Regions from separate parts of the Pseudodesulfovibrio karagichevae genome, predicted to be linked through region 3. Evidence: predicted binding sites of a transcription regulator. Region 3 holds the regulator's gene; each other region holds the start of a gene.

Region 1 (7,878 bases), on a different contig from region 3:
AAGCGCCCCAGATGGAGGAGCAGCCCGTGGCGTTGGCGATGATCATGCGCTCGCCGAACAGCTGGGTCAGCACCTTGACGTACGGGGTCTCGCCGCAACCGGCGCAAGCGCCGGAGAATTCCATGAGGGACTGCTTGAACTGGGAGCCCTTGACGGAATCACGCTTGAAGGCGTCCTTGTAGGACACGGTCTCGGAGAAGTCGAAGTTGGGCACCTGCTCGTCGGTCTGGGTGGCGATGGGCTTCATGACCAGCGCCTTTTCCTTGGCCGGGCAGATGTCGGCGCAGTTGCCGCAGCCCAGGCAGTCCAGGGTGTTGACCTGCATGCGGTACTTCATGCCCTTGACTTCCTTGCCCTTGGCGTCCTGGACGGCGAAGGCGGCCGGGGCGTTCTTCAGCTCGTCCTCGGTCACCAGCACCGGGCGCAGGGCGGAGTGCGGGCAGATGAAGGCGCACTGGTTGCACTGGATGCAGTTGTCCATGATCCACTCGGGGACCTTGATGGCCACGCCGCGCTTCTCGTACCTGGAGGTGGCGACCGGTACGGTGCCGTCCACGGAGAAGACGGAGACCGGCAGGTCGTCGCCCTTCTGGGCCAGGACCGGGCGCATGATGTTCTTGACGTAATCGGGCTCGGCGGCGTCGGTCTTGGCGTCGTCGGCCAGGGTCGCCCAGGCGGCCGGGACCGGGATCTCGACGATGGCGTCGGAGGCCTTGTCAACGGCGGCGCAGTTCATTTCGACGATCTTCGGGCCCTTCTTGCCGTAGGCGGCTTCGATGCCGCCCTTGAGCAGGGCGACGGCCTGGTCGAACGGGATGACGTCGGCCAGCTTGAAGAAGGCGGTCTGCATGACCATGTTGATGCGGCCGCCCAGGCCCACTTCGCTGGCGATCTTGACCGCGTCCACAGCGTAGAACTTGAGGTTCTTCTGCGCGATGGTGCGGCGCATGGCGGCGGGCAGTTCCTTGTCCATCTGTTCGGCGGTCCAGGCGCAGTTCAGCACGAAGGTGCCGCCGTCCTTGATGCCGTCGAGCACGTCGTACAGGTGCACGTAGCTCGGGTTGTGGCAGGCCACGTAGTCGGCTGCGGTGACCAGGTAGGTGGACTGGATGGGGGAATGGCCGAAGCGCAGGTGGGAGATGGTGATGCCGCCGGACTTCTTGGAGTCGTAGGCGAAGTAGCCCTGCGCGTACATGTCGGTGTTGTCGCCGATGATCTTGATGGCCTGTTTGTTGGCGCCGACCGTCCCGTCGGAACCGAGACCCCAGAACTTGCACTGGACGGTGCCTTCAGGGGTGGTGTCCAGGGTCCCGGTCGTGACAAGGGAGGCGTTGGTGACGTCGTCCTCGATACCCACGGTGAAGTGGGTCTTGGGGGCGGACGCCGCCATGTTGTCGAACACGGCCTTGGCCATGGCGGGCGTGAACTCCTTGGAGCCCAGGCCGTAACGGCCGGCAGTGAGGACGGGGCCGCTGCCCTTTTCCAGGAACACGGTGCTGATGTCCTGGTACAGGGGGTCGCCCAGGGCGCCCGGCTCTTTGGTGCGGTCGAGCACGGACACGTACTTGGCGGTTTCGGGCAGCACGGCCAGGAAATGCTTGGCCGAGAACGGACGGTACAGGCGGACCTTGATCAGGCCGACCTTTTCGCCTTCGGCGACCAGACGGTTGACCACTTCCTCGATGGTCTCGCAGGAGGAGCCCATGGAGATGATCACGCGCTCGGCGTCGGCGGCGCCGACGTAGTCGAACGGCTTGTAGTCGCGGCCGGTGAGGGCGGAGACCTTGTTCATGTACTCCTCGACGATGGCCGGGATGACCTCGTAGTGGGAGTTGGAAGCCTCACGGCCCTGGAAGTAGATGTCCGGGTTCTGGGCGGTGCCGCGAACGTCCGGGTGTTCCGGGTTCATGGCGCGCTTGCGGAACTCGGCGACCTTGTCCATGTTCAGCAGGGGCTTCATGTCGGCGTAGTCGATGGTCTCGATCTTCTGGATCTCATGGGAGGTCCGGAAGCCGTCGAAGAAGGAGACGAAGGGCACGCTGGCCTCGATGGTGGACAGGTGCGCCACCAGGGAGAGGTCCATGACCTCCTGGACGGAGGCGGCGGCCAGCATGGCGAAGCCGGTCTGGCGGCAGGCCATGACGTCCTGGTGGTCGCCGAAAATGGACAGGGCGTGGGCCGCCAGGGCGCGGGCCGACACGTGGAAGACGCAGGGCAGCAGTTCGCCCGCGATCTTGTACATGTTCGGGATCATCAGCAGCAGGCCCTGGGAAGCCGTGAAGGTCGTGGTCAGCGCGCCGCCGGCCAGGCCGCCGTGCACGGCACCCGCGGCGCCGGCTTCGGACTGCAGCTGGCGGACCTCGACGGTCTGCCCGAAAATATTCTTGCGGCCTTGAGCGGCCCATTCATCGGCGATCTCGCCCATGGTGGACGAGGGCGTGATGGGGTAGATGGCGGCGGTTTCACTCATGGCATAGGCCACCCATGCGGCGGCGGTGTTGCCATCCATCGTTTTCATCTTGGACATTCGATTCTTCTCCTATTGGTGGGTCGTCTGAATTTATGGCGTCCGCCGAGCGGACCCGTTCATTTGATGACACGGTGTATACTCAACATCCGTGCCAACTTTGTGAAAATTTAAATCAACAATAATTACAGCAGATTACGTGTAAGGGCGATCAGGAGGATGTGGTCCGGGCAATGGGGTCAGTCTGAAAAATAGGACGGGATGTGCATTCTGGACATGATAAAGTCACGGACCATGGGCCTTTTTGCCCGGAGCGGGCGCAGGTGGGTGAAAATGAAGTCTGTCCGAAAAAAAGGACAGGCCGGAAAACAACGAAATACGGGGCTATTTCGGGGTCACCGCGCGGTTCCTTCGGCCCAGGCCGGGCCGGCTGCCAGTATCTTTTTGTGGATCGGGCAGGAATCCACGTGCGCCCCCTTCAGATATCCGGAACTCATGAGGAATTCGCCCACGATTTCGCCTCCCACGAATTTGAAGTGCTTCTTGAAGAGCTTGACCCAGTCCTCTTTGGCCAGGGGATGGTGGGCGTCCAGCCAGTTCTTGAACGATCCGTGCTCCCGTTGCAGGGCGAGGACGGCGTTCGCGTTGTGGATGGCCGCATTGACCTTGAGGCGGTTCCGGATGATGCCCGCGTCGGCCAGGAGCCGGGCCCTGTCCGAGTCACCATACGCAGCTATGGTGGGAATGTCGAACCCGTTGTACGCCCTGCGGAAATTTTGTTCCTTGTTGAGGATGGTCCGCCAGCTCAGGCCCGCCTGGTTGATCTCCATGACGAGCAGGGCGAAGAGTTCGGTGTCGTCGGCAATGGGGAATCCGTACCGGGTGTCGTGGTAGACGCGGTCCACGTCGTCCTTGTCGCGGGCGGCGCAGAAGGCGCAGTAGGAGTCGAAATCGGCCATGAGTGCTCCTAGAGGGCCAGGCCGTACTTCTTGAGCAGGCCGTAGAAGTGGGAACGCGAAAGTTTGGAGACGTCGAGGATACGGGGCAGGTCGCCGTCGCACTGGCGGATGAGCTCGCCCAGGTAGACCTTCTCGGCGGTGCTCTTGAAGTCCCGCAGGGTGGGCAGCTCCTGCTCGAAGATATCCTCGAAGATATCCTGTCCGATTTTTCGGACAGGCTCCGGGTAGGGCGCGGGGGGGGCCTCGTCCGGGGCCGCGTTGGTCATGCGCTCTATCTGCGACTTGGCGATCTGGATGCGCAGTTCGCGCGGCAGGTGCATGGCGTAGAGGGTCTTCTCGTTGCCCGAGGTGACCACGGCCCGCTCAAGGATGTTGAACAGCTCGCGCACGTTGCCGGGCCAGTCGTAGCTCTCCAGGGCCGGGTTGAAGTCCGAGCCGAAGGATTTGGGCGGCATGCCGTACTGGCGGCAGAGCTGGGTGACCCGGTAGGTGCACAGGGCCTTGATGTCTTCGGGGCGCTCTCTGAGGGGCGGCATGTGGATGTGCATTGTCTTGAGACGATACAGCAGATCGGAACGGAATGTTCCCTTTTCGACCATCTCGTCCAGGTCCCGGTTGGTGGCGGCCACCAGGCGGAAGTCGCTGGTCTGCTCGCGGGTGTCGCCCACCGGGCGGAAGGTCCGCTCCTGCAGGACGCGCAGGAAGGCCTTCTGCATGGACAGCGGCATTTCGCCCACTTCGTCCAGGAACAGGGTGCCGCCGTCGGCCAGCTTGACCAGCCCGATGCGGTCGCTCTGGGCCCCGGTGAAGGCGCCCTTGCGGTGGCCGTACAGGGTGGATTCGAGCAGGGATTCGGTCAGCCCGGCGCAGTCCACGACCACGAAGTTGCCGGACTTGCGCTTGGAATTGGCGTGGATGGTGGAGGCGAACAGCTCCTTGCCCGTGCCGGTCTCGCCGGTGATGAGTACGTTGGTCTCGGACCGGGCCGCCTGGGACAGGAGGTTGAAGCTGACCTTGATGATCGGGCTGTCGCCGACCACGCCGTTCAGCTCCAGGCCCCGGTCGCCGTCCCGGCCGCGCTTTTCCTCGTGGTACTTGAGCGCCCGGCCCAGGGTCAGGGAGATCTCGCGGATGCTGGACGGTTTGAGCAGGTAGTCCCAGACCCCGCCGCGGATGGCGAGCTCCGCGCCGTCCGGGTCGCCCTTGCCGGTCAGGATGATGACCTCGGGCGGGTCGGGCATGGCCATGATGTCGGGCAGGATGTCCAGGCCGTTGCCGTCGGGCAGGCGGACGTCCAGAAAGATCACGTCGAAGGCCTTCTTGTGCATCAACCTCAGCCCGGCATCCAGGGTATGGGCGGAAACGCACTCATGGGTCAGCCTGGTGATCAGGCTCTCCATGGTCTCGCAGACATCGAGGTCGTCGTCTATGATCAGTATCTCGGCCACTTCATTCCCCTTGCTTGTCGTCGCTCAGTACCGAGCCGATGGCTCGGGACAAATCCTGCTTGTCATAGGGCTTGATAACCACGAGACGGATGTTCGGCAAGTCCGCGGCTGCAGAGACCGCGTCCTCGCGGCCGGAAATGAGGATCACGGGCAGCTCCCGGTCGATGACCGCCAGCCGCCGGGCCAGCTGGGTTCCGCTCATGCCGGGCATGTCGTAGTCGGTGATGACCAGATCGAATTCGCCGGGCATGTCGTTGACCCGGCGCAGGGCCGACAGCGGGCTTTCCTGGCCCTCCACCACGTAGCCCATGGTTTCGAGCAGGCGCGGCGTGGTCTGGAGCTGATCGGCGTCGTCCTCCACGAAGAGGATGCGCGCGCCCAGGGTGTGCGACACCCCGGAGAGCGCCACGTCCCCGCACAGGTCCTCGTCGCCCTTGGGCAGATAGATGGAGAAGGTCGTGCCGCCGCCCTCGCGCGGGTCCACCCGCAGGCCGCCCTTGTGGCTGCGCACGATGCCGTGGACAACCGCCAGGCCGAGTCCGGTGCCCTCGGTCTTGTCCTTGGTGGTGAAGAACGGGTCGAAGATTTTGTCCACGATATCCTGGGGGATGCCCGGTCCGTTGTCCTCCACCGCCAGCCGGACGTATTCGCCCGGGAGCAGCCCGAGGATCTCCGCGTCCTCGCCCGAGACCTCGGCCTGGTCCAGGCGGACCTCGATGGTTCCGCCCGTGCGGCGCAGGGCGTGGAAGGCGTTGGTGCACAGGTTCATGACCACCTGGTGGATCTGGGTCGGGTCCGCATGCACGCAGGACAGGTTTTCCGCGATGCGCGAGCGGACCTCGATCTTGCGGGGCATGGAGGATTCGAGCAGCCCGATGGCCTCGGCGATGACCCCGCCCACGTCCGTGGGCCGGAAGCCCTCGGTGGAGGGGCGGCTGAAGGCCAGGATCTGCTTGACCACCCGGCCGCCGCGCCGGGCGGCCTTGAGCACCCGCTCCAGGTCCCTGGTGGTCATGGATTCCGGGTCCAGGTCGCCCACGGCCAGCTCGGTGGAGTTGATAATGCTGGTCAGGATGTTGTTGAAATCATGTGCGATGCCGCCGGCCAGCGTGCCGATGGCCTCCATCTTCTGGGATTGCAGCAGCTGCTTTTCCAGGTTCAGCTCGGTGGTGATGTTGTCGGCCATGGAGAGCACACCCACGATCTGGCCGGAGCGGTCGTTGATGGGCACCTTGGTGACCTCGATCCAGGCCGGGTTGCCCTCGGCGTCGGCCAGCTTGCGCCGTTCCTTGCGGAAGGCCTGGCCCTTGTTGATCACGGCCCGGTCCGCGCCCGAGGCCCAGGAGGCGTAGTCCAGGTCCGCGATGACGTCGTGGGTGGTCCGATCGACGATGCCCGGCCCGTGTTCCAGGCCGAAGAACTCCGAGAAGGCACGGTTGGTGCCGAGGTAGCGTCCGTCGGCGTCTTTCCAGGATACCAGCTGCGGGACCGTGTCCATCAGGGTCTCCTGGAAGGCGAGCTGGTCCTTGATCTTGCGTTCCACCTTGCGCCGTTCGAGCATGGTCAGGATCAGGAAGATGAGCACCAGGACCAGCAGGACGAAGCTGACCATGATCGTCCAGAAGACTTCCTTGGAGAGTTCGTAGAACGCCTTGGGCGCGTTGATGATCCGGCTCCCCTCGGGCAGCAGGGCCATGTTCAGGTTGAGCCGCTTCATGACCTTGTAGTCGAAGATGTATTCCCCGGTGGTCTCGCGGAACACGGGGATGTCGTCCGCGCTCTTGCCGTCCAGGATCTCCATGGCGATCTCGGCGGCCCGCCGTCCGTGCATGTAGCCGGAGAGCATGTTGCCGCCCACCGCGCCGTTGCCCGCCAGGAACTCCCAGGCCGTGTAGATGGGCACCGGGGACCGGTCGTAGATGGCCTGCATGGCCTCCTCGGCGGTCAGGAAACGGCCGTCGATGACCTGGTAGTAGGGGATGAAGAAGAGAAAGGTGTCGTCGGGCAGGTGGGCCACCCGGTCGAGCACGTTCGTGAGCGACATGTCGGTCCAGTATTCGGCCTCCAGCGGGACCTTGTAGCGCGCCATCTGGCTCTGGACCTGGCGCTTGATGGCCGCCCCGGCCGTGGAGGAGTCGCCGACCACGGCGATGTGCCGCTTGTCCGGGTGCAGGCGCAGGGCCACGTCCAGGGTCTTGGACAGGTCGAAGCTCTCGATGACGCCCGTGGCGTTGTCCGAGTCCGTGTCGTCGGTGTTCAGGAAGTTAACGCCGCAGTACACCAGGGGAACGCCGGGGAAGAGAATGTCCCGGTACTGGGTGGCGAAGGAGTACGCGTCGTTGTCCGAGGTCATGATCAGGTCGAACTTCTCGTTCTTGAACTTCTCCTTGTACAGCCGCAGGAGCATGCGGGTCACGTCCTCGTAATTGTACCGCTTGGCGTCCATGTATTCGATCTGGAGGTCGATCTTGTAGTGGCTGTTCTCCAGGACCGAGCGGATGCCGCGCATGATGGCGTCGGACCACTGATAGCCGTCGTGGTAGGAGTTCAGGCAGAGGACGCTCTTCTTGGGCTTTTCGGTCGCGCCGAGCACCGGCCTCGCGGGCAGGGTGCAGAGGCAGGCGAGCAGCAGGGTCAAACAGAGTATTTTGCGCATTGTGGCTCTTTTTGGCATTTCTCGTGCATATGAGGTCTGGCAAATGGCGTTGCCAAGACGCATGCAAAGGATGGGCCTTTGCATTTCAAAGTCAAGGCGGCGCACTCCGGGCAGCGTCACCATCTCCCGGAAAATCGGTCAAGGGAATGATATATTTCCGAGAATTGGGGTGACAAAATGGTAAACAGTGTTTATTCTCATTTGTGTAAACAAGTGTCTATCTCACGCCGTTTTGTCTATACTGTCTGAATTGTTACATTTCAAGGAGAGTTCCAGTGGTCAGACACATCGTCATGTGGACGTTGAAGGATGAGGCCGAAGGCCAGACGGCCAAGGAAAACGGCGCGA
Region 2 (7,878 bases), on a different contig from region 3:
TCAGGAGAAATCACAATGACCTTCATTTTCTGGGCCCTGTCGGCCTATGTTCTCGGCTCCATCCCCTTCGGGCTGGTCATCGCCAAATCCGCGTGCGGCATCGACCCGAGGAAGGACGGCAGCAGGAACACCGGCGCCACCAACGTGGCCCGGCTATGCGGCATGAAGTGGGGCATCGCCACCCTGGCTTGCGACGTGCTCAAGGGGCTGCTGCCCGTGGTCTTCGCCGCCTCCTGGCTCGAATCTCCCTTCGCCCTGTCCCTGGTCGCCCTGGCGGCCATCCTGGGCCACGTCTTTTCCTGCTTCATGGGGTTCAAGGGCGGCAAGGCCGTGGCCACCACGGTGGGCGCGTTCCTGGGGCTGGCCTTCTGGCCCGCGCTCGTCTGCATCGTCCTGTGCCTGCTCATGGTCTGGCTCACCGGGCACGTGTCCATGGGCTCCCTGACCTTCGCCCTGTCCCTGCCGGTGCTCATGCTCCTGTCCGGCAACTTCGCCTACATCCCCGTGGCCGCCGTGGTCATGCTCGTCCTGTTCTGGCGGCACAAGGAGAACATCCGTCGCCTGGCCCGGGGCGAGGAAAACCCCTGGCTCAAGAAGGGCTAACACCGTGCGCCCGGCTTCCCCCAAGCGATACGCCGTCTACTCCATCGGCGCGTCGATCCTGACCCTGGCGCTGAAGTTCGGCGCCTGGGGGATGACCGGCTCGGTCGGCCTGCTCTCTGACGCCACCGAATCCCTGGTCAACCTGACCGCGGGCGTGCTCGCCCTGACCGCCATCACCATCGCCCTGCGCCCGGCCGACGCGGACCACGCCTACGGCCACGGCAAGGCCGAATATTTCTCCAGCGGCATCGAGGGCGTGCTCATCATCGTGGCCGCCTTCGCCATCGGGTATGCGGCCATCGACCGCTTCTTCTCGCCCCAGGACCTGCGCCATCTCGGCCCCGGCCTGCTCCTGGCGCTGGCCTCCTCGGTCATCAACTTCCTGGTCGCCAGGATCATGCTCCGCGCGGCCGACCGGTTCGACTCCATCACCCTGGAGGCGGACGCCAAACACCTGCTCACCGACGTCTGGACCTCGGTGGGGCTGGTGGCCGGACTGGCCGTGATCATCGTCATGCCCCAGTGGAAAATCCTGGACCCGATCATCGCCGTGATCATGGCCGTGAACATCGTCTTCACCGGCGTCGGGCTGCTCAAGCGGTCCGTGGGCGGGCTCATGGACGACTCCCTGCCCGAAGAGGAGCTGAAGCTCATCGCCAACGCCATCCACAGCTACGCGGGCACGGAATCCTCCTTCCACGGACTGCGGACGCGCAAGTCCGGCCCCAAGCGATTCATCGACTTTCATCTGTTGGTGCCCGGTTCCATGACCGTGCACGATTCCCATGAACTGTGTGAACTCATTGAAGAACTTATCCATTCCAAGCTGCCCCGCGCAGAAGTGACCATCCACGTCGAGCCGCTGGAAAGCGACACCTCCTACGACGGGAAGGACGTGGGCGGCGCCTGCGCGGCCAGTCTTGGCGGAGAATGCGCCATGATGTCGCCTCCTCTGACGGACAAATCGGGCGAGTAGACGCTGCTCCCCCACCTCTTTCGAGGTCCATGGGCCGATGCCCATGTCTTTTGTCACGTCTATGCCGGCCCAGGGCCGGACACGAGGTATCACATGGATATTCTGCTTCAGATATGGGGCGGGTCTTCGTACCTGCTCAACAAGATATGCTTTTCCCGGGCGGAGCGCAGCGCCACCCCGGAAGGCAACAAGGCCTGGCGGCTACGGTCGTGGGGCATATTCCTGGCCGGACTGCCCGCCTGGGTCGCCGTCTTCGGCATGGAACACAACTGGATCGCCGCCACCGTGGAAGCGGGCGGCGCCCCGGCCATGCTCATCGGCTTCATCATCGCCCTGCGCGGCCACGGCAACGAGCCGAAATGGCTCGACTACCTGGCCCGCTTCGCGGTGGTCTGCGGACTGGCCGCCAGCCTCTACGACTTCGGCGGGATAACGACCCCGACGCAGGTCTATGAGCTCTGCGTGGCCGCCGGATTCCTGATCGGCACCTACCTGTCGGCCAAGGACAACGTGAACGGCTACTTCGGGTTCATGCTCGGCAACCTGAGCTGCGCGGTCCTGATGGGCAGCCAGGGCTATTACATCCTCATGGGCCAGCAACTGGTCTCGCTGGTCTTCGTGGCCGACGCCTACCGCACGCGCAAGAAGGCGGGCCGGAGGTAATGGCCCGGGAAACCGTCAGACGCCCTGCTTCTCCCACGGGAGGTTGCCGAGGATGGCCTCGACCACCGCCTCCAGGGAGGGCCGGTCCACGGCAGCGGCCGGGATGCCCTCGGGGAAAACGCGGCGCATGGCCTCGCGCCCTTCCTCGTCGAGCTTGTCCCACTTGTTCAGGACCAGGATGGACGGGATTTCGTTCAGCTCCATCTCTTCGAGAATGGCGCGGACCGCCTCCACCTGCTCCTCCACCTCCGGGTGGGAGGCGTCGCAGACGAGCACGAGCAGATCGGCGGAGTCCAGCTCCTCCAGGGTGGCCCGGAAGGCCTCCTTCAGGTCCGGCGGCAGGCGGCGGATGAAACCGACCGTATCGGTCAGGACCACCTCGCGCTCCTCGGGGAAGCGGATGCGGCGGCTGGTCGGGTCCAGGGTGGCGAAGAGCTTGTCCTCGGCCAGGACCTTGGACTGAGTCAGGGTGTTCAGCAGCGTGGACTTGCCCGCGTTGGTGTAGCCCACCAGCGAGACCACGGGCAGCCCGGCCTTGGCGCGGCGCTCGCGGGTCTGGGAGCGGTGCCTGCGGACCTGCTTGAGTTCGTCCTTGAGCCGCGCCAGCCGGTCGTTGGCCCGGCGACGGTCGATCTCGAGTTTGGTCTCGCCGGGCCCGCGCCCGCCGATGCCGCCCATGAGCCGGGACATGGCCCGGTTCTTACCCACCAATCTGGGCAGGGTGTACTTGAGCTGGGCCATCTCCACCTGGAGCTTGCCCGACTTGCTCGTCGCGTGCTGGGCGAAGATGTCCAGGATGAGCTGGGTGCGGTCCAGGATCTTGCGCTCGGTGATGTCGGCCAGGTTGCGTATCTGGGTGGGCGTAAGCTCCTGGTCGAAGATGATGATCGAGGCGTTGGCCTGCAGGGCGCGGACCTCGAGGTCGGCCAGCTTGCCCTTGCCCATGATGAACTTGGGGTTGCGCTGGCGCACCCGCTGGATCATGGTCCCGGCCGCGACCAGCCCGGCGGTGTCCGCCAGTTCGGCCAGTTCCTCCAGGGAGAGCTCCTGCACCGGACGCGGGGTCTCGTCCACGCTGACCAGCAGGGCGCGGTCCTCGTCCGAGCCCAGCCCCTGGCCGTCGACCTGGCGGCCGAACTCATCCTCGATGGCCGTGGTGATGAATCCCAGGTCGTGCTCGAACCGGTCCCAGCGCACGGGCGGGAACAGCTCGTAGCTCTTCTCGTCCGGGTTGGGCGGCAGCAGGTGGGCGGCCTCCACGGCCACCGGGAACCCTCCGCTCACGGTCAGAACGGCCACGGAATCGAGCCGCAGGAAGACCATGTCCATGAGGTCCTCCTGGCTCAGGCTCTCCTCGGCCAGGTGGGTGTGCAGCAGACGCAGGCCGCGTAGCCGCCCCGAACTCATGCGCGCACGCGGCAGCTCCGGGATGTAGATGGACCGGTTGTCGCCGACCAGGACCATGGAGACTTTGCCCTGGCGGTCGATGAGCAGGCCGAGTTGGCGGCCGGTGTCCGTGGACAGTTCGGCCAGTTCGCGGGCCTGCTCGTTGCTGTAGACCCCGTCGGTCGGGAATTGGCGTTGGTACAGGCGGGATAACCGCTTGATCTGGTTGGGCTTCAACCCTTGCAGGTTGCCCTTGGGCTTCTGGGCGATGATTGCGCTCCGGGATAAAACGTGCCTGCGGCGGCCCCGCGGCCTGTTTCCGCAACCGAAAAATTCTGGAATTTCATTGCCGATCAGGGAGTTGGGACCGGTGGTCCCAACTCCCTGATCGGAGTGATTCGACTATGCACCCTCTTGCACCGCGCGGCAATCCCCCCGGACGCCGCGCGGCTCCCCTACCTCGTTCTTCTTGAATGACGCCTCAAGGCTTGGGAGAGTGGGTCGACTGTGCATTTTCTCGGGCGAAGCTCAACCGGAGGCGTAGCCGTCTACGTTGAGGATTGAGCAAAGCCCGAAAAATGTGCAGACGGCCCGCTATCGCAAGCCGCCGTGCGTGTTAGGCGTCGTTCTCGCTGAGGTATTTCGTGATCATGGCGTCGTATTCGCTGGTCAGCCGGAAGGTCAGAGTGGCCATTTCCTTGCGGAATTCCAGGGTCACGCCGCCGTGCTCCTCGATCTCCTTTCGGACCGTCTCGTAGTACTTGGGATCGGGGACCACGCAGATGGAGTGGAAATTCTTGGCCGTGGCCCGAAGCATGGTCGGTCCGCCGATGTCGATCTGCTCCACCGCCGCCTTGAGGTCCAGCCCCTTGGCCACGGCGTCGGCGAAATTATAGAGATTGACGCAGACCAGGTCGAAGGGCTCGATGCCGAAGTCGCGCAGGGTCTCCATGTGCGCCTCGTCGTCCTTGTCGGCCAGGATGCCGCCGTGGATATGCGGGTGCAGGGTCTTGACCCGGCCGCCCAGGATTTCGGGAAAATCGGTGACGTCGGACACCGAAGTGACTGGCAGCCCCGCGTCCTTCAGCATCTTCTTGGTCCCCCCGGTGGACACCAGCTCGCACCCCTGGTCGACCAGGAATTCGGCGAACTCGGCCAGGCCGGTTTTGTCGGTAACGGATAGTATGGCTCTCTTCACAGGCAACAGATTCATCGCAACCTCACTTGATGTTTTGAGTGCCTGTGCCAGATTTGCCGCCCAAACGCAAGGCGCGGATGGTCACGGTTTCCGGCGAAAAACGGACCGCGAACCCGTGTTTTTTCCACAGGTGTGCATAACGCCTGGATATCCGGAATCAAAAAACACGAAAAAACCGGCAACTAGCCGGTCATCCCGCCATGCAGCAAACGGGTCTCGATGGTCAACCGCCCGTAATGCCAGACGAACGGGAATCTCTTGGGGACGCCTGCCGCAGGATGCGGCGGGGAGGGAGCGCACCCGTTTCCGGGCACGGGGAGAAAGGACGACAAAAACGGGCCGCCGCCCGGCCTTCCGCCCGGGGGAGTCTTCTCGACGCGGCCGCGAGCCGCCGGACGGTCTCAAGGCTGATTTCCCGCCCCGCTTCCGCGAGGGCGGCGGGACGGGAAATCAACGGGGAGGGGAGACCGTTGTCAGGACCGGAACTGTTCGAGCATTTCCTTGGCCGGGCCGTTCTCGGGATCCTTTTCCAAGATCGTCTCGAGTTCGTTGACGGCCGCGTCCTTCTGCCCGACGCAGGCGAGGCACCCGGCCAGGGAGTAGCGCACTTCGTGCTTGGCCGGATCGATTTCGAGGTAATTCTCGAGGTGCGGGATGATTTCGCCGATGCGTTCCAGTTCATGGCCGAGCCTGATCAGGCTGAACAGGGCGACCATGTTTTCGGGATTCATGCCGATGGCCTCGACGAACAGGGAAAAAGCCTGGTCCCTGTCGCCGTGCTCCATGCGGATAAGCGCTATCCCGGAAAGACTTTTGTCCGAAGGCTCGATCTTGTGGGCCTTCTTGTACATCAGTTCGGCGTCTTCCAGATCGCCGCGCTGGACGGCGACCGTGGCCAGCCCGAGGTACGGGTCCGGATGGACGCCGTTGGAGCTGACCGCCTTCTTGTAGTACTCCTCGGCCTTGTCCAGCTCACCCATGAACAGGTAGCATTCGCCGAGTTCCTTGTTGATTTCGTAATCCAGATGACCACTCATAGTTCCCCTCCATTTCTCCTTTGCCCGAAGGCCGGGCTGAAAAGATCTCCATGGCCGTTTCGGCCGCAACCGATCTAGCAATCAATGTGCCAAGGGGGTGATATCCCGATTTTGACGTCAGTTCGCGCCGCACGCAACATACTGATAAAATTCAGTTTGCATGCATACTACCGGGAAGCGGCACCCTGCCCTTCCGCAGCCGAAACTGGTCCGGGAGGAAGAATCTACCCTGTTTTTTCGCCCCGTTCGGCGCGGGCCGCGCCGGGGATTCCGTGCGGGAGTCTGACGCCCGACCTCTTGCTTTTCACAGATTCTATTCAATTTCAAGTAGTTGTTTGATTGGAACGGGAGTTGCTTAGCCTCCTGCGGACCCGGCGGAAAAACATTCCCCCGCCGGACCCCCAACCGTCACGCGAACGAAGGAGGAGCAAGGGATGCGAGGACTTTTCGAGCAACACCTGAACATAACGGCCAAGGTCTTGGACCTGCGCCTGGAACGTCAAAATATCGTCACGGGCAACATCGCCAACGTGAACACGCCCGGTTACAAGGCGCGCCGCATCGAATTCGAAAGTCAGCTCCAGGCGGCCCTGAACCAGGACGCCCTGGGCAAGCTCACCCGCACCAAGCAGGACCACCTGCCCGCCACCTTCGACCCCGACGGGTTCAAGGGCGAAGGCCTGGAGGATTTCCGGGCCCGCGAGATCTACGGCCAGGACGAGGTCAACCTGGACAAGGAAATGGCCACCAACGCCAAAAACACCATGATGTACAACGCCCTGGCATCGGTCATCAAGAAGAGCTTCGACGGCATGACCAAGGTGATTCAGGAAGGGAGCAAGTAAATGGATCTCATGACCGCACTCGACATCGGCGCGTCCGGGCTCACGGCCCAGCGGGCGCAGCTGAACGTCATTTCCATGAACATGGCCAACATCCGGACCACCAAGACCGAGACGGGCGGCCCGTACCAGCGCAAGTCGGTCTCCTTCGAGGCCACACCGGTCTACTCGCCCTTCGACCAGGCCATGCAGGACCAGCTCAACCGCAACCTGGAAGGGGTCAAGGTGCTGGGCGTCACCCAGGACCAGCGCCCGTTCAAGCAGGTCTACGAGCCCAACCATCCCGACGCCAACGACCAGGGGTACGTGTTCTACCCGGACATCAACGTGGTCGAGGAGATGGCGAACATGATGCAGACCATGCGCGGATACGAAGCCAACGTCCAGACCATCGAGGGCGTCAAGCGAATGTTCCAGAAGGCCCTGACCATCGGTCAGTAGGAAAAGGAGAAGAGTAAATGGTCGTCAAAAGCGTCGCCTTCAATGCCTATCAGAACGCCATGGACATCCGCCGCCGCACGGTGGACTCCACGGTCGCCCAGAGCCTCAAGAAGCCCCAGGCCCCCGTCACGAGCTTCCAGGACACCCTCAAGTCCTCCCTGGTCAAGGTCAACGACCTCCAGGAGACCAAGGAGACCATGATCGAGGAATTCGCCTCCGGCAAGACCCAGAACGTGCATGAGTTGATGATCTCCATGCAGAAGGCGGGCATGGCCATGCAGATGACCGGCGCCGTCCGCTCCAAGATCATGACCGCGTACAAGGAAATCATGCAGATGCCCTTCTAGGCGTCTTTGCAACCGGAACACACCGCCAACGCAAGCTGGAGAAATAGAAGATGCCTCCGTTCGTCGCAGAATACTGGTCCAAGATGCAAGGGCTGTGGACCGACCGCACCGTGTCCCAGCGCATCCTCATCGGGGGACTGGCCGCCGCCGTGGTCGTCTCCTTCGCGCTGATGATCTACTGGATGAACAAGCCGGACTACCGGGTCCTGATGACCAACCTCTATCCCGAGGACGCATCCCGGGTGGTGGGCATGCTCCAGGCACAGAAAGAGGACTACAAGCTCGAGAACAACGGCACGACCATCATGGTGCCGGCCGACCGGGTCTACGAGCTCCGGCTCAAGGTGGCCGGCGAGGGCAACCTGCACGGCCAGGGCATCGGCTT
Region 3 (7,878 bases):
GGCGCAGGTCCATGCCGAGCGCCAGGCCGCGGTACTTGGTGTCGAAGGAGAGGATGAGGTCGGCCAGCTTGGGCGACATCTCGGAAGGCAGCCCGTCGATACAGAAGAACCCCAAGTCTTCGAAGACCCGGATTGCGGTACTCTTGCCGGACCCGGAGAGCCCGGTGACGATCACCACGGGAAAGGGGTTGGTCGAGGTCAACGGAGTCCGTCCATGGAGTTACACGCCCTTGAGGAGAGCCCAGAGGGCCTCGAGGTCATCGGCCGACAGGAACGCCTTGCGGAATTCCTCGTCCTTGAGAAGACGGGAAATCTGGGCCAGGACGCGCAGGTGCATGCCCGCCACCTGTTCCGGGGCGAGCACCAGGAAAAAGATGGTGCACGGGCTGTGGTCGAGCGCCTCGAACTCCACACCGTTTCGGCTGCGGCCCACGACCACGATGACCTTTTCCAGGTCCTCAAGCTTGCCGTGGGGGATGGCGATGCCGTCCCCGATGCCGGTGGAGCCGAGCCGTTCACGATCGAGAAGGACACGGACCGCATGGTCCGTGTCCATCTCTGGATATTGTTCGCCCAGGGGGGCGACGAGTTCATTCAATACGTCCGACTTGGTCTCGGACTTGAGTTCGGGAAGGATCAGCTCCTTCGCCAGGTAATCACTGAGTTTCATGCTTAGTTTCCGGGGTCGATGAGGCCGTAATCGCCGTTCTTTCTCTTGTATATCACGTTGACGCCGTCGGTCTCCGCATTGAGGAAGACCAGGAATTCATTGTCACGGGCATCGAGCTGCATGGCTGCCTCGTCCACGGACATGGGCTTGGGCTCGTATGCATCGGTGCCGACGATGGTGGGGGACGAACCGGGAGCGATGTCCTCGTAGGACAGGTAGTTCATCTGCACCATTTTATTGGGACGCGCCTGTCTGGGGCGGTTCTTCATCTTTTCACGCATCTTGCGGAGCTGGGCTTCCAGCTTGTCCAGGACCATGTCAATGGTGGAGTACATGTCTTCAGAGTCTTCGTAGGCCGAGATATGGATGCGATCCGAGTTCAGGATCACGTCCGCCTTGTGGCGGAACTTGTCGACCAGCAGGTTGACCTGGAGATCAGCCTCCGCGTCGGAAACGTATCTTGCTACCTTTTCAAAACGCTTTTCCGCATACCCCTTGAGGTGATCGGAAGGCTCGAAGTTCTTGAAAGTGAAGCTGATGTTCATACGCTGCCTCCTGGTTGAGAGTGCTTCAAGCAGAACCTAGAAGTACTGCTTACGTTTTGAAGACGAAGGAATACCCATGGCCGAGCGGTATTTGGCGACCGTACGCCGGGCGATGTTCACTTCCAGCTTTTCCTGGAGGATTTCGCCGATTCGCTCGTCGCTGAGCGGTTTCTTCGTGTCTTCGTCTGCGATCATTTGCTTGATGAGCGCCTTGACGCTCTCCGAGCCCACCTGGGAACCGTCGTTCAGATCCAGGGCCGAGTTGAAGAAGAACTTCAGCTCGAAAATGCCGTGCGGCGTTGAAACGTACTTGCTGGTTGTAATCCGGCTCACGGTGGATTCGTGCATTTCGATGTCTTCCGCCACCTCCTTGAGGATCAGGGGTTTGAGCTTTGTCACGCCCTCCTCGAAGAATGCCCGTTGGAAGCCGACAATGCTCTCAACTACTTTATACAGGGTTCGCTGCCGCTGGTACAGGCTTTTCATCAACCATGCGGCGGAACGCATCTTTTCCTGAAAATATTCCTTCTCCTTGTCGGCCGCGCCCTTCATGGAATCCATGTAGAAGGTGTTCATCTGGAGCCTCGGCATACCGTCCTCGTTGAGGATGATGACGAAGTCCTCGCCGTACTTGTAGACGAATACGTCCGGGCTGACGTAGTGCGGCTCGGTGCTGGAGAAGTTGGCGCCCGGCATGGGATCGAGGGTCTGCATCAGGTCCAGGTAGGCCTTGAGCTCGTCCATGGAGATCTTGAACTTGCGCGCCAGGGGCTTGTAGCGGTTCTTCTCCAGGTCCTCCAGGTGATCGCGCACCAGGGAAACCATGATCGGGTCGTCGTATCCGAGGACCTCCATCTGGACCAACAGGCATTCCTGCGGGGTGCGGGCGCCCACGCCCACCGGGTCCAGATGCTGGACTCGGTGCAGGACCGCCGCTATTTCCTCTTCGGTGGCCTGGACCATGGCGGCCAGCTCCTCCGGGGAGGCCTGCAGGTAGCCGTTGGAGTCGAGGTTGCCGAGAATGACGTCGCCGATGGCCAGTTCGTGCTCGGTGAAATTCGACAGGCGCATCTGCCAGTTCAGGTGCCCTTCGAGCGAGGGCTTGGAGGCCAGGCGGGCCTCGAAGGACATGCCCTCCTCGGGCATCTCCATGTCACGGGACAGGGCCTGCTTGGAGGTGGACGAGAATTCGCCGAGATAGTTCTCCCAGTCCGCGTTGCGGACCAGTTCCTCCTCGGCCTGGGACTCGGTCAGGACTTCCGTCTTGTCAGGAACCTCGGTGTCGGTCTCGGTCTCTTCAAGGAAAGGATTCTCCAACAATTCCTGCTGCACCGTCTCCAGCAGCTCAAGGCGCGACAACTGCAGCAGCTTGATGGCCTGCTGCAACTGGGGCGTCATGACCAGTTGCTGTGAGAGCTTGAGCTGTTGCCGAAGTTCCAGTCCCATGATTCGTTACTCGCTTGAAGTTATGTTTATCGGTTGCCAAATAAAGAAACTTTTTTTCGACTACCGTACATTTTTCCCGGTTCAACTATGTCATAGCGGATTAAAGGATGCAACACAATTGTGCTAACATCCTGTTTCGACTAATAATTCAGCAAGCATATTCTGGTATGAAAAAAGTGTACCAACCTTTGGGGTCAGTGTAAATCGGGAAAGAGGAAAAAAAGACGGGAGAGGCGGATTAAAGCCGGAAATCCTCGCCCAGATAAATCTGGCGGGCCCGGCTGGACTTGACGATTTCGCTCGGGGCCCCTTCCAGGATGACCGTGCCTTCGTAAACCAGGTAGGCCCGGTCGCAGATGTTCAGGGTTTCCCTGACGTTGTGGTCGGAGATGAGGATGCCGATGTCCATGGACTTGAGCACGGAGATGATTTCCTGGATGTCGATGACCGCAATGGGGTCGATGCCTGCGAAGGGCTCGTCCAGGAGGATGAATTGCGGATCGAGGATGAGCGCCCGGGCGATCTCCAGCCTGCGCCGCTCGCCGCCGGACAGGAACATGGCCGCCTGGTCCGCCAGCTTGGTGATGGTGAACATCTCCAGGAGTTCATCGGCCCTGGCCCGCTGCTGGCGCGAGGTCAGGGAGGTCTGTTCGAGGATGATCTCCAGGTTCTGGCGCACGGTCAGCTTCTTGAATATGGAGCTCTCCTGGGGCAGGTAGCTGACCCCCATGCGCGCCCGCTCGTGCAGGGGCTTGCCCGTGAGCACGCGGCCGCCCAGGGAGACCTCCCCGGTGTTGGGCTGGACAATGCCCACGAGCATGTAGAACGTGGTGGTCTTTCCTGCGCCGTTGGGGCCGAGCAGGCCGACCACCTCGCGCGCGTCGAGTTGGATGTTGATGTTGTGCACGACCTCTTTCTGGCCGTACCGCTTGGACAGGTTCGTTGCGCGCAGACCCTCGGCCATCTACTGCACCTTCAGGTTGCCGGGAGTCATGAACACGGCCTTGACGCGCTGCTTGCCGCCGATGACCTCGGACCGGTCGTCCTTGATGTGGAAGTTGATGACCTCGCCGGTCAGGGAGTTGGGGCCGTCCTGGAGCTTGGGGTTCCGTTCCATCTTGAGAATCTGCGGGCCTACCAGGTAGGTCAGCATGCCGCAGGTTCCCTCGGTGGTCCCCTTCTTGGCCCGCACGTTGCCCTCGGCCACGATGCGGTCCACGCTGTCGGCGGCGAATTTCTTGTCGGTCTTGGACGAGAGGTAGGCCGAGAGCTTGTCGGCCCAGAGGGTCAGTTCGCCGTGGGTGGCCACCACGTGGCCCACGAAGGAGATGACCTTGCCGGTCTCGTCGTAGGTCATGCGGTCGGAGGTGATCTTCACCGGCATGCGGCTCGGGTCCACGCCCACCGGGATGGGCGCGGGCGGCGTCTCGGCCACCCGGGCCTTGACCTCGCCCTCGCCGGAGTCCTTCTTGGGCGCGGGGGCGGGCTTGGCGGCGGGCTTCTCGACCGAAACCACCTTGAGATATTTGGCGTTGGCGTAGCCCACAGCCTTGGCCAGGTCATGGTCCTTCTCGCCCAGTTCGAACACGGCCAGCCAGCCGTTCTGGGGGAAATCGGTCCGGACCCGCTGTCCCTTGGCCAGGGTGACCACGTGCTCGGCGCCGGGTTCGGGCGCCTTGCGGACGTTGAGGTTGACCGTGGCCTCGCGCACCTCGCCCCAGTCCTGGGCCATGGCCCGGGCCGGAACCAGCAACAGGGCCAGCATCAGCAGAATTCCCGTATGGCGAACCGTTTTCAGCAACGTATTATTCCTTGTTTTCATGCAAAGGACTCCTTCCCAGCCCTTCGGGGGCCAGCAGCGCTTCCACGCCGCCCGCGGCCACCAGTTCTCGCGTGACCAGGTCGATCTCCAGGGCCTTGGCCTGGACGGTCATGTCCGGACGGCGCACGGTGACGCCGCCCTTGAGATACACCTTACCTATTGCGCCCACATAATCAAGGTGCTGCGCATCCAGGGCCATGTTGCCGAACCGGCCGCTGACCCCGTCGTACAACGTCAGGTTGTCGTTTTCCTGGTCCACCTCGCCCCGGTCGGCCTGGACGTAGACCTCCCGGCGGTCCGGGCCGAAGTAGGCGGTCAACTGGGGGAAATCCACGGCGATGATGCCGAGCTCCTGGTTGTACTTGGCGCTCTTCGCCAGCAGCTTCCAGGCCATGCTGCCCTGCTTGCCCTGAACCAGTTCGATGTCCTCGGCCGAGACGTCGGCGTCGGCGAACATGTCCTCGCGGGACATGGGCGTCTGCTCGGCGGTGTCCTGCTTCTCCAGGATGGGGTCGGAAAAGAAAAGCGCGTTGACGCCCAGGCCGAGGATCAGGCCCAGGGCGAAGATGATGAGGAGAACCAGAGCCGGGCGCCCTCTCATCTAGCCCACCCAGCGCTGCAGGGCCTGTTCCTTGAGCCCCCGGGCCTCGAGGATGAACGAAATGGCCTCGCGGACCGCGCCCTGACCGCCCTTGCGGGAGGACACCCAGTCCGCGGCCTCGATCGCCTCGGGCACCGCGTTGGGCACGCTCAGGGCCAGCCCGGCGCGGCGCATCACGGCCAGGTCGATCCAGTCGTCGCCCATGTAGGCGGCCTCTTCCGGAGCGACCCCGACCTCTTCGCACATCTTCTCGAAGAGGGGCAGCTTGCGGTGACGGCCCGCGTAATAATGCTTGATCCCGAGCTCCTTGACGCGCTTCTCCACCGGCTTCTGGTCCAGCCCGGTGATGACCCCGATCTCGAGGCCCACGGCCTGGGCCACCTTGATGCCGAGGCCGTCCTGCACGCTGAAGCGCTTCATAAGGATGCCGTCGTCGCCGTAGTACAGGCCGCCGTCGGTCAGCACGCCGTCCACGTCTAGCACCAGCAGCCTGATCTTTTTCGCCAGTGCGGTCGCGTCAGCCACGATTGATCTCCCACAGGGCCAGAAGCCGCCTCAAGAGGGCTTCGACCTCGGCCAGGGGCAGGGAGTTGGGGCCGTCGCACAGCGCTTTGTCCGGGTCGGGATGGACCTCCATGAACACGCCGTCTGCGCCCGCAGCCACGGCGGCCGAGGCCAGGACCGGCACGTATTCGCGCTGTCCGCCCGAAGCGCCGCCCAGCCCGCCGGGCAGCTGGACCGAATGGGTGGCGTCCATGATCACCGGCACGCCGAAAGCCTGCATCTGCGGGATGGAGCGCATGTCCACCACCAGGTTGTTGTAGCCGTAGGTGGAGCCGCGTTCGGTCAGCCAGACCTGGTCGTTGCCCGCCGCGCGGAGCTTGTCGACCACGTTCTTCATGTCCCAGGGGGCCAGGAACTGCCCCTTCTTGACGTTGACCACCCTGCCCGTCTCGGCAGCGGCCACCAGCAGGTCGGTCTGGCGGCAGAGGAAGGCCGGAATCTGGAGGACGTCCGCCACCTCGGCCACGGGCGCGGCCTGTTCGGGGTGGTGGATGTCCGTGACCACGGGCAGCCCCGTGGTCCGTTTCACCTCGGCCAGGATCTCAAGCCCCTCTTCCATGCCCAGGCCCCGGAAACTGGTCAGCGAGGTCCGGTTGGCCTTGTCGAAGGAGCTCTTGTAGACGATGGGAATGTCCAGCTTGGCGGCCAGCCCGGCGAGCACGTCGGCGGTCTGAAGCGCGATCTCTCTTGTCTCAATGGCGCAGGGTCCGGCCAGAATGAACGGGCCGGACCGGCTGGCGGTGTACAGGTCTGCCATAGGCTACTTCTTGGCCTTCTCGTCTTTGGATGCCTTGATGAATTCCCTGAACAGCGGATGCGGGTTCATGGGATTGGACTTGAATTCCGGGTGGAACTGGCAGCCCAGGAACCAGGGATGGCCGGGCAGCTCCACGATCTCCACCAGGGACTCATCCGGAGCCGTGCCGGACAGGACCATGCCGTTGGCCTCGAACTGCTCGATGTATTTATTGTTGTACTCGAAGCGATGGCGGTGCCGTTCGTCGATGTTCACGGCCTTGTAAGCCTCGAAGGCCTTGGTCTCCTTCTTGAGTTTGCACGGGTAGGAGCCCAGGCGCATGGTGCCGCCCTTCTCGGACTCCTCGCAGCGGGTCTCGGTCTTCTTGGTCCGGAAGTCGAACCACTCCTTCATCAGGTAGATGATGTTGTGCGGGGTGGTCTTGTCGAATTCCTCGGAGTTGGCCCCTTCCAGGCCGATGACGTTGCGGGCGAACTCGATGCAGGCGCACTGCATGCCCAGGCAGATGCCGAAGAACGGCACCTTGTTCTCGCGGGCGTACTTGATGGACAGGATCTTGCCCTCGATGCCGCGCGAGCCGAAGCCGCCGGGCACCAGGATGCCGTCCAGGCCCTTGAGTTTCTTCTCCACGTTGGCCGGGGTGACCTTCTCGGAATTGACGTATTCCAGCTCCACCTTCACTTCGTTGGCCACGCCGCCGTGGATCAGGGCTTCGTGCAGGCTCTTGTAGGCCTCGGTCAGGTCGACGTACTTGCCGACGATGCCGATCTTGACCGCACCCTTGGGGTTCTCCAGCCTGTAGACGAGGTTCTCCCAGGGGGCGAGCTCGGCGTTCTTGGCGGGCAGCTTCAGGAGGATGGCGATCTTCTGGTCCACGCCCTCGTTGTAGAACTCGAGCGGAACCTTGTAGATATTGTCCACGTCCACGCCGGTGAACACGGCGTCCTGGTCCACGTCGCAGAACAGGGCGATCTTCTTCTTGAGGTCCTCGGGCAGGCGCACCTCGGAACGGGCGATGATGATGTCGGGCTGGATGCCCACGCTGCGCAGTTCCTTGACCGAGTGCTGGGTGGGTTTGGTCTTCAACTCGCCGGCGGCCTTGATGTACGGCACCAGGGTCAGGTGGATGAACAGGACGTTCTCCTTGCCCAGGTCGTTCTTGAGCTGGCGGATGGCCTCCAGGAACGGCTGGCCCTCGATGTCGCCCACGGTGCCGCCGATCTCGATCAGGGCCACGTCCTCGCCGTTGGGCAGGTTGATGACCGCTTCCTTGATGGCGTCGGTGATGTGCGGGATGACCTGCACGGTGCCGCCCAGGTAGTCGCCGCGACGCTCCTTCTGGATGACGGAGTTGTAGATGGAGCCTGAGGTGTAGTTGTTCTGCTGGCTCAGGGCCGTCCCCAGATAGCGCTCATAGTGGCCGAGATCGAGGTCGGTCTCTGCGCCGTCGTCCGTGACATACACTTCCCCGTG

Evidence for each region. Region 3 encodes sigma-54, which starts transcription at its own class of promoters, with help from an activator protein. Its sites were predicted from a motif close to CTGGCACGGNNNNTGCTT; they were not measured.
Region 1: the regulator sigma-54 is predicted to act here: its motif matches at 2,608-2,625, upstream of nifJ (pyruvate:ferredoxin (flavodoxin) oxidoreductase).
Region 2: the regulator sigma-54 is predicted to act here: its motif matches at 6,203-6,220, upstream of flgB (flagellar basal body rod protein FlgB).

The regions. Positions count from the first base shown of each region.
Region 1 is NZ_JBGLYH010000029.1:32,343-40,220, forward strand. It holds gene nifJ (pyruvate:ferredoxin (flavodoxin) oxidoreductase) at 1-2,527, opposite strand, end outside; gene AB6M95_RS11160 (DNA-3-methyladenine glycosylase I) at 2,863-3,426, opposite strand; gene AB6M95_RS11165 (sigma-54-dependent transcriptional regulator) at 3,435-4,874, opposite strand; gene AB6M95_RS11170 (hybrid sensor histidine kinase/response regulator) at 4,876-7,530, opposite strand; gene AB6M95_RS11175 (Dabb family protein) at 7,806-7,878, shown strand, end outside.
Region 2 is NZ_JBGLYH010000046.1:18,360-26,237, forward strand. It holds gene plsY (glycerol-3-phosphate 1-O-acyltransferase PlsY) at 16-603, shown strand; gene AB6M95_RS14360 (cation diffusion facilitator family transporter) at 608-1,579, shown strand; gene AB6M95_RS14365 (hypothetical protein) at 1,673-2,242, shown strand; gene hflX (GTPase HflX) at 2,258-3,865, opposite strand; gene AB6M95_RS14375 (IMP cyclohydrolase) at 4,245-4,841, opposite strand; gene AB6M95_RS14380 (tetratricopeptide repeat protein) at 5,300-5,863, opposite strand; gene flgB (flagellar basal body rod protein FlgB) at 6,298-6,708, shown strand; gene flgC (flagellar basal body rod protein FlgC) at 6,709-7,146, shown strand; gene fliE (flagellar hook-basal body complex protein FliE) at 7,164-7,493, shown strand; gene fliF (flagellar basal-body MS-ring/collar protein FliF) at 7,544-7,878, shown strand, end outside.
Region 3 is NZ_JBGLYH010000004.1:23,435-31,312, reverse strand. It holds gene rapZ (RNase adapter RapZ) at 1-202, opposite strand, end outside; gene AB6M95_RS02555 (PTS sugar transporter subunit IIA) at 221-670, opposite strand; gene hpf (ribosome hibernation-promoting factor, HPF/YfiA family) at 673-1,215, opposite strand; gene rpoN (RNA polymerase factor sigma-54) at 1,252-2,661, opposite strand; gene lptB (LPS export ABC transporter ATP-binding protein) at 2,900-3,625, opposite strand; gene AB6M95_RS02535 (LptA/OstA family protein) at 3,626-4,483, opposite strand; gene lptC (LPS export ABC transporter periplasmic protein LptC) at 4,467-5,084, opposite strand; gene AB6M95_RS02525 (KdsC family phosphatase) at 5,085-5,609, opposite strand; gene kdsA (3-deoxy-8-phosphooctulonate synthase) at 5,602-6,405, opposite strand; gene pyrG (CTP synthase) at 6,409-7,878, opposite strand, start outside.